Regions from separate parts of the Streptomyces sp. NPDC033177 genome, predicted to be linked through region 2. Evidence: riboswitches for the same ligand, from Rfam matches in the RefSeq annotation. Region 2 holds a riboswitch; the other holds the start of a gene.
The links. Region 2 has a riboswitch for cobalamin ahead of metE (5-methyltetrahydropteroyltriglutamate--homocysteine S-methyltransferase). Riboswitches for the same ligand answer to the same signal wherever they lie in the genome.
Positions count from the first base shown of each region.

Region 1 (4,432 bases), on a different contig from region 2:
TTCGACGAGATCTTCCAGGCGGCCGGCGACAAGTTCTCGTCGGCGAACGAGGCCGCGGGCAAGCCCGTCGCGGGTCTCGCGCCGGGCGAGGCCGGACAGTGGACGTACGCCACGCTGGCGCTCGGCTCCGCGCTCGCGCTGTTCATGTACCCGCACTCGATCACGGCGACGCTCTCCTCCAAGAGCCGCAACGTGATCCGCCGCAACACCACGATCCTGCCGCTCTACTCGCTGATGCTGGGGCTGCTCGCGCTGCTCGGCTTCATGGCGATCGCGGCCGGGGTCAAGGTGGAGAACGGCCAGCTGGCGATCCCGCAGCTGTTCGAGAACATGTTCCCCGACTGGTTCACCGGCGTCGCGTTCGCGGCGATCGGCATCGGCGCGCTCGTCCCGGCCGCCATCATGTCCATCGCGGCAGCGAACCTGTTCACCAGGAACATCTACAAGGACTTCATCAAGCCGGACGCGACACCCGCGCAGGAGACCAAGGTCTCCAAGCTGGTCTCGCTCCTGGTGAAGGTCGGCGCGCTCGCCTTCGTCCTCACCATGGACAAGACAGTCGCGATCAACTTCCAGCTCCTGGGCGGCATCTGGATCCTGCAGACCATGCCCGCGCTCGTCGGCGGCCTGTTCACGCGGTGGTTCCACCGCTGGGCGCTGCTCGCGGGCTGGGCAGTCGGCATGGTCTACGGCACGGCTGCCGCGTACGGTGTCGCCTCGCCCACGCAGAAGCACTTCGGCGGCTCGTCCGACGAGATCCCCGGCATCGGCGAGATCGGCTACATCGGCCTCACGGCGTTCGTCCTGAACGTGGTGGTCACCGTGGTCATGACCTTCGTCCTGCGCGCCATGAAGGCCCCTGACGGGATCGACGAGACGTCTCCCGGCGACTACACGGCGGACGCGGGCGACCCCGGCGTCGTGGAGGAGCTGCCGCCGGCCACGGCGGGAGCGCCGGGCGGGCACTGAGGTTCTTCGTACGCAGGTGAGCGCGGGTCGTCGGATTCCTCCGGCGGCCCGCGCTCACGTACGGCCTCACGGGGCCGTGTAGAGCTCCGTGCGGACCCGTTCCACCGCCCGGGCCGCCGAGGTGATCGTCAGGTCCTTGTCGGGGCCCGCGTCCACCAGCACGAGCACCCCACCGACCCGCACCTCGGCCTTGTAGTACGGGGTTTCACCGCCGTGGTCGTCGCCGCCCTCGGTCCGCGTGGTCTCCAGGATCGCCTCGTCGCCCAGGTCCGGCAGCTCCTCCACCGTGTGCTGCTCCACCACCGGGGCCGCGTCGGTGTCGACGGTGACCCGGGGGCATGCCTCGTGAAGATCGCGGCGCAGCGCGACGTGGCGCCCCGCCTGCCCGGCCGGCATCGAGACCAGGCTCTGGGAGACGAAGGGGTCCCCCTCGTCGGCCATCGCCCCGGGGAAGGGGCGGATCGAGTGGCCTGCGCTCGCCCCGCGCATGGCGAACAGCTCTTCGCGGGCCTTCCTGCCGGGCTCGCAGGTGCCCCAGTCACCGCCCCCGTAGTGCTGGTTGAACGACCCCGTGGTGGCGTTGACCGTCTCGGCCCGCGCACCGACCGTCTTCGCGGGCAGCAGCGCGGCCTTCAGCTCGGCGTCCGTGAAGACCTTGCGGGGATCCGCGTCACCGTCGACACCGGCCGCCGCGGCCGGCCCCGGGGTCCGCGTAGGCTTCGTCCTCGCCTCCTCGCCGGCGTCCCCGCACCCGGCGAGCAGCATCAGCAACACCGCGGCACAGCCCGCTCCCCGCCCTCGCACGGCACCTCCCCCTGGACGCCCATCAGTTCGACCGCCACCCTAGGGGATACACGTGCCGACACAAGATATGGGGCTGCCGCTCAGAGCCAGCACAAGATGTATGCTCGTGCTCGCTGTCGCCGCAGGGGAATCCGGTGCAAGTCCGGAACTGTCCCGCAACGGTGTATGAGTGCGCATTTGTCGCGCTCGCAAGTCCGAAGACCTGTCGACAGTGTGCCCGTTCCGACCGGTCCGGGTGCCGACGACGTCCGGGCCTCGTGGAATGGGCTGGTGGACGCGGAGCGCAGCCCTGCCCAGGGGCCGGCCCCCGTGTGTTCACTCACCCCTCCCCAAGGCTCCGAGCCGAGCGAGGGAGTGCTCCGTGACCATCGCGCCAGCCGAACCTGCGTCAGCGCAGACCACCGACGGTCAGCAGACCGCCGACGGCCCAGGAACCGCGCTGCTGCGTACCCTGACCGACCTCACCGCCGACCTCCCCGACGCCGACCCCGGCCGGGTCGCCGCAGCCGCGCTGCGGGGCCGCTCGGCCAGGGCGGATCTGGCGGAGCTGCGGGAGCTGGCGACCGAGGCCGCGGCCGGCCTCATCTCCGAGGACCCGACGTACTCGCAGCTGGCGGCCAGGCTCCTCAGCCTCAGCATCCGTGACGAGGCCGCGTCGCAGGGCGTGCGCAGCTTCTCCGACTCGGTCGCCATCGGGCACCGCGAGGGCCTGATCGCGGACCGCACCGCCACGTTCGTCACCGACCACGCCGAGCGTCTGGACGGCCTCGTGGAGGCGGCACTGGCGGACGGCGCCGACTTCCGCTTCGGATACTTCGGCCTGCGCACCCTGCACAGCCGCTATCTCCTGCGCCACCCGATCACCCGGCACGTCATCGAGACCCCGCAGCACTTCATGCTGCGCGTCGCGAGCGGCCTCGCAGAGGACGGCTCCGCGCGCTCGGTGGACGAAGTCGCCGCCCTGTACCGCCTGATGAGCCGCCTGGACTACCTGCCGTCATCGCCGACGCTCTTCAACTCCGGCACCCGGCACCCGCAGATGTCCTCCTGCTACCTCCTCGACTCCCCGCTGGACGAGCTGGACTCCATCTACGGCCGCTACCACCAGGTCGCGCGCCTCTCCAAGCACGCGGGCGGCATCGGCCTCTCGTACTCCCGCATCCGCGCCCGCGGTTCGCTGATCCGCGGCACGAACGGGCACTCCAACGGCATCGTGCCGTTCCTGAAGACCCTGGACGCCTCCGTCGCCGCCGTGAACCAGGGCGGCCGTCGCAAGGGCGCCGCCGCGGTCTACCTGGAGACGTGGCACTCCGACATCGAGGAGTTCCTGGAGCTGCGCGACAACACCGGCGAGGACGCGCGCCGCACGCACAACCTCAACCTCGCGCACTGGATCCCGGACGAGTTCATGCGCCGGGTCGCCGCCGACCAGGACTGGTCGCTGTTCTCCCCGGCTGATGTCCCGGAGCTCGTCGACCTGTGGGGTGATGAGTTCGACGCCGCCTACCGCACGGCCGAGGCCGCCGGGCTCGCCCGCAAGACCATCCCGGCCCGCGAGCTGTACGGCCGCATGATGCGCACCCTGGCGCAGACCGGCAACGGCTGGATGACGTTCAAGGACGCCGCCAACCGCACCGCCAACCAGACGGCGGAGCCCGGCCACACCGTCCACTCCTCCAACCTCTGCACGGAGATCCTGGAGGTCACGGACGACGGCGAGACGGCCGTCTGCAACCTCGGCTCGGTGAACCTCGGCGCGTTCGTGGACACGGCCGCCGGTGACATCGACTGGCAGCGGCTCGACGAGACCGTCCGTACCGCCGTCACCTTCCTCGACCGCGTGGTCGACATCAACTTCTACCCGACCGAGCAGGCCGGGAAGTCCAACGCCCGCTGGCGTCCGGTGGGCCTCGGCGCGATGGGCCTGCAAGACGTCTTCTTCCAGCTGAAGCTGCCCTTCGACTCCCCCGCCGCGCGTGCCCTCTCGACGCGCATCGCCGAGCGCATCATGCTCGCCGCGTACGAGGCGTCCGCCGACCTCGCCGAGCGCAACGGGCCCCTGCCCGCCTGGGAGAAGACCCGCACCGCGCGCGGCGTCCTGCACCCCGACCACTACGGCGTCGAGCTGACCTGGCCGGAGCGCTGGGCCGCGCTGCGGGAACGTATCGCCGTGACCGGCATGCGCAACTCGCTCCTGCTCGCCATCGCGCCGACCGCCACGATCGCGTCCATCGCGGGCGTGTACGAGTGCATCGAGCCGCAGGTCTCCAACCTCTTCAAGCGCGAGACGCTGAGCGGCGAGTTCCTCCAGGTCAACGCCTACTTGGTCCAGGAGCTGAAACGGCTCGGCGTCTGGGACGCACAGACCCGCGAGGCGTTGCGCGAGTCCAGCGGCTCCGTGCAGGGCTTCAGCTGGATCCCCGCCGAGGTGCGCGAGCTCTACCGCACCGCGTGGGAGATCCCGCAGCGCGGCCTGATCGACATGGCAGCCGCGCGCACGCCGTTCCTGGACCAGGCGCAGTCCCTGAACCTGTTCCTGGAGACGCCGACCATCGGCAAGCTCTCCTCGATGTACGCGTACGCCTGGCAGCAGGGCCTGAAGACCACGTACTACCTGCGTTCGCGCCCGGCGACCCGCATCGCCCGCGCCGCGGCCGGC
Region 1 covers NZ_JBVIPS010000012.1:179,337-183,768, reverse strand. The annotation lists gene mctP (monocarboxylate uptake permease MctP) at 1-969, shown strand, start outside; gene ACZ5U5_RS35535 (hypothetical protein) at 1,036-1,773, opposite strand; cobalamin riboswitch at 1,874-1,997, shown strand; gene ACZ5U5_RS35530 (ribonucleoside-diphosphate reductase subunit alpha) at 2,135-4,432, shown strand, end outside.
Region 1: it holds a riboswitch for cobalamin, as region 2 does, so the genes downstream of both, ACZ5U5_RS35530 (ribonucleoside-diphosphate reductase subunit alpha) here and metE (5-methyltetrahydropteroyltriglutamate--homocysteine S-methyltransferase) in region 2, are expected to answer to the same signal.

Region 2 (4,432 bases):
CCGAGCAGGGCCGTCCCGATCCCGGTCCCCTGCGCCCCGGGGCGTACGGCGAGTTCGTCTATCTCACGCGCCCCGCTCAGCCACATCAGGGCGCGCTCGGCCCCGAGTCCGGCGGCCGCCTGCGGATAGCAGCGATCGGCGGGAAAGGGGGCGGGAGTGGTCCACCCGGTGGTGAATCCGGCGATGTCCGACCCCTTCAGGGCGATCGCCGCGGTGAAGCCGGGACGCCGCACGTCGTCGCCGAGCCGGACCAGGAACTGCGCCGCCCTCTCCTCGTCCTCGTGCCAGGGCGGCGGGCCGAAGGCTTCGCCGTAGACCGTGCGCAAGGCGTCGGTGTGCGCGAGCAGTTGCTCAGCGCACAGAACGCGGACGGCCGCCGTCATCGGGCGGTCTTCGCCGGGTCCGCTCCCGGCTGCAGGGCCGCGTACTCCAGCGGGGCGGACGGATCGATCGACACGTCCAGGGGCGCGGGCTCGGCCCCGGCGCGTACGAGCAGGTCGCCGACGGCGGCGATCATCGCGCCGTTGTCGGTGCACAAGGTCATCGGGGGAACGCGCAGTCGCACGCCGGCTGCCGCGCACCGCTCCTCCGCGAGCGACCGCACCCGCGAGTTCGCGGCGACCCCGCCGACCACGACGAGGGTCGTGACCCCGTGATCCCGGCAGGCGGCGAGCGCCTTGCGGGTCAGGACGTCCGCGACGGCCTCCTGGAGCGAGGCCGCACCGTCGGCCACCGGCAGTTGACGGCCTGCGTGCCCTTCGGCCCATCGGGCGGCGGCGGTCTTGAGGCCGGAGAAGGAGAACGCGTACGGCGCGTCCTTCGGCCCGGTGAGCGGGCGGGGGAAGGCCACCGCGCGCGGGTCGCCGTCCCGGGCCGCGCGGTCGATGGCGGGGCCGCCCGGATACGGCAGGCCGAAGACCCGGGCGACCTTGTCGAAGCACTCGCCGGCCGCGTCGTCCAGGGTGTCCCCCAGGTGCACGATCCGATCGCGGGCCAGGTCCCGGACGAGCAGCAGGGACGTGTGCCCGCCGGAGACGATGAGCACCACGCAGGGCTCGGGCAGCGGGCCGTGCTCCAGCGTGTCGGCGGCGACGTGACCGGCCAGGTGGTGCACCCCGTACAACGGGACGTCGAGCGCGTGGGCCAGGGTCTTCGCTCCCGCGAGGCCGACCTGCAACGCACCCGCCAGGCCGGGGCCCGTGGTGACGGCCACCGCGTCGATGTCGGACAGCTCCAGGTCCGCCTGGTCTAGGGCGTGCCGGACGACCGGGGTGAAGGAGTGCAGATGCGCTCGGGCGGCGATCTCGGGGACCACACCGCCGAACCGGGCGTGCTCGTCCATGCTCGACGCGACCACATGGGCGAGCAGCCGCCCCTCCGAGACGATCCCCGCCCCGGTCTCGTCACACGACGACTCGATTCCCAGCACAATGCGCCCCGCGGCCACCGGCGTCTCCTTCACGTACAGGTCTTCCGTACTTTCCGCAAGAGAATTGTAGTTGCAATCCATGTGCAATAAGACCGTGTCTCACCTCACGGTCCGGAATGTGATCAGTACTGCCCAAGAGGCCGACCACCCTCTAGCCTGATCCGTGCAGCTGGTTCGCCCTGTCCGCCAGGCAGCGGCGTCGCAAGAGGGAACCCGGTGGGAATCCGGGACTGCCCCGCAGCGGTGAGTGGGAACGACCGCCGTCATACGCACTGGATCCCTCAGGGATCCGGGAAGCGACGGCCAGTAGGTGTCTGCCTCGGCAGATGTGCCCGCGAGTCCGAAGACCTGCCCGTTGCCCGTACGTGATCCCTCATGTGCGGACATCCCGGTGACCTCGTGGGCGGGTCGGCGTACAGATCAGGTGGAGCACCGCGCGACCGGCGCGTGTCCGTCCGCCCGGTCCGTCATCCCTTCGCGTCCGTGTCCCGTCCCCGGGATTCTCAGGAGTCATCTCGCGAAGGAGATTTCCGTGACAGCGAAGTCCGCAGCCGCGGCAGCACGGGCCACCGTGTACGGCTACCCCCGCCAGGGCCCCGACCGGGAACTGAAAAAGTCCGTCGAGGGCTATTGGAAGGGCCGCGTCAGCGCCGACGCCCTGCGGGAGACCGCGGCGCACCTGCGCCGGTCCACCTGGCGGCACCTGACCGAAGCCGGCATCCACGAAGTGCCGACCGGCGACTTCTCGTACTACGACCATGTCCTGGACACCAGCGTCATGGTCGGCGCCATCCCCCTGCGGCACCGCGAGGCCGTCGACACCGACCCCCTCGACGGCTACTTCGCGATGGCCCGCGGCACCCAGGACGTGGCGCCGCTGGAGATGACCAAGTGGTTTGACACCAACTACCACTACTTGGTGCCGGAGTTGGGCCCCGACACCGTCTTCGCCGCCGACTCCGCCAAGCAGGTGGCCGAGCTCAAGGAGGCCGTCGCGCTCGGCCTCGCCGCACGCCCGGTCCTTGTCGGCCCGGTGACCTATCTGCTGCTCGCCAAGCCCGCGCCCGGCGTGGCCGCCGACTTCGAGCCGCTCACACTCCTCGACCGGCTGCTGCCCGTCTACGCGGAAGTCCTCGCCGACCTGCGCGCCGCGGGCGCCGAATGGGTGCAGCTCGACGAGCCCGCCCTGGTCCAGGACCGCAGCCCGGCGGAGCTCAACGCCGCCGCTCGCGCTTACCGCGACCTGGGCGCCCTCACCGATCGTCCGCGGCTCCTCGTCGCCTCTTACTTCGGCAGGCTCGGCGAGGCGCTGCCCGTGCTGGCCAAGGCGCCGGTCGAGGGGCTCGCCCTGGACTTCACGGAAGCCGCCGCCGGCCAGTTGCAGGACCTCGCCGCCGTCGGCGGACTGCCCGGCAAGCGCCTTGTCGCGGGTGTCGTCAACGGCCGCAACATCTGGATCAACGACCTGGAGAAGTCCCTCTCCACCCTGGGCACGCTCCTCGGTCTCGCCGACCGGGTCGACGTCTCCGCGTCCTGCTCCCTGCTGCACGTCCCGCTGGACGCCGGTGCCGAACGGGACATCGACCCGCAGGTGGCCCGCTGGCTGGCCTTCGCCCATCAGAAGGCCACCGAGATCGCCACGCTGGCGCGCGCCCTGGCCCAGGGGACGGACACCGTCACGGCCGAACTGGCCGCCAACCGCGCCGGCCTGGCGTCCCGCTCGGGTTCGACCCTCACCCACGACCCGGCGGTACGCTCCCGTGCCGCCGCCGTCACGGAAGCCGACGCCCGCCGCGTCCACGCCTATCCGGAGCGCGCGGCGGCCCAGCGATCCCGACTCGGCCTGCCACAACTGCCCACGACGACCATTGGTTCGTTCCCGCAGACCACCGAACTGCGCACCGCACGCGCCGACTTGCGCGCGGGCCGCATCGACACGGACGGCTACGAGGAACGCATCCGCTCCGAGATCCGCGACGTCCTCGCCTTCCAGGAGAAGGCGGGCATCGACGTCCTGGTGCACGGCGAGCCCGAACGCAACGACATGGTGCAGTACTTCGCCGAACAGCTCACCGGCTATCTCGCCACACAGCACGGCTGGGTCCAGTCGTACGGCACCCGCTACGTACGCCCGCCGGTCCTCGCGGGCGACATCTCACGGCCCGAGCCGATGACGGTGCGCTGGACGTCGTACGCCAACTCCCTCACGGACCGTCCCGTGAAGGGGATGCTCACGGGCCCTGTCACCATGCTGGCCTGGTCCTTCGTCCGCGACGACCAGCCCCTTGGCGACACCGCGCGCCAGGTCGCCCTGGCCCTGCGCGACGAGGTCGACGACCTGGAGGCCGCGGGCACTTCGGTCATCCAGGTGGACGAGCCCGCGCTGCGCGAGACGCTGCCGCTGCGCGCCGCCGAGCACGCCGCGTACCTGGAGTGGGCCACGGAATCCTTCCGCCTCACCACCAGCGGCGTGCGACCGGACACGCAGATCCATACGCACATGTGCTACGCCGAGTTCGGTGACATCGTCCAGGCCATCGACGACCTCGACGCCGACGTCATCAGCCTGGAGGCGGCCCGCTCACACATGCAGGTGGCACGCGAACTGGCCGAGCACGGCTACCCGCGTGAGGCGGGGCCCGGCGTCTACGACATCCACTCCCCCCGCGTGCCGAGCACCGAGGAGGCGGCAGCCCTGCTGCGCAAGGGACTTGAGGCCATCCCCGCCGACCGCCTGTGGGTGAACCCGGACTGCGGCCTCAAGACCCGAGGCTGGCCCGAGACCAAGGCATCCCTGGAGAACCTGGTCGCGGCGGCACGCGAGGTGAGGACGGAGCTGCCCTCGGGCTCCTGACCCGAACCAGCCGAACGAACCGAACGAACCGGACGCTTACCGGCGCATACGGGGGGTCAGGCCTTGCCCCCCGTATGCGCCACCCGCGAAAGCAGCACATGCAACATCTCCCGCTCCTCCGAGCCGAGCGGGGCCAGAAGCTCATCGGT
Region 2 covers NZ_JBVIPS010000003.1:281,873-286,304, reverse strand. The annotation lists partial or broken gene ACZ5U5_RS12395 (GNAT family N-acetyltransferase) at 1-383, opposite strand, end outside; gene tsaD (tRNA (adenosine(37)-N6)-threonylcarbamoyltransferase complex transferase subunit TsaD) at 380-1,447, opposite strand; cobalamin riboswitch at 1,583-1,799, shown strand; gene metE (5-methyltetrahydropteroyltriglutamate--homocysteine S-methyltransferase) at 1,962-4,283, shown strand; gene ACZ5U5_RS12380 (MarR family winged helix-turn-helix transcriptional regulator) at 4,340-4,432, opposite strand, start outside.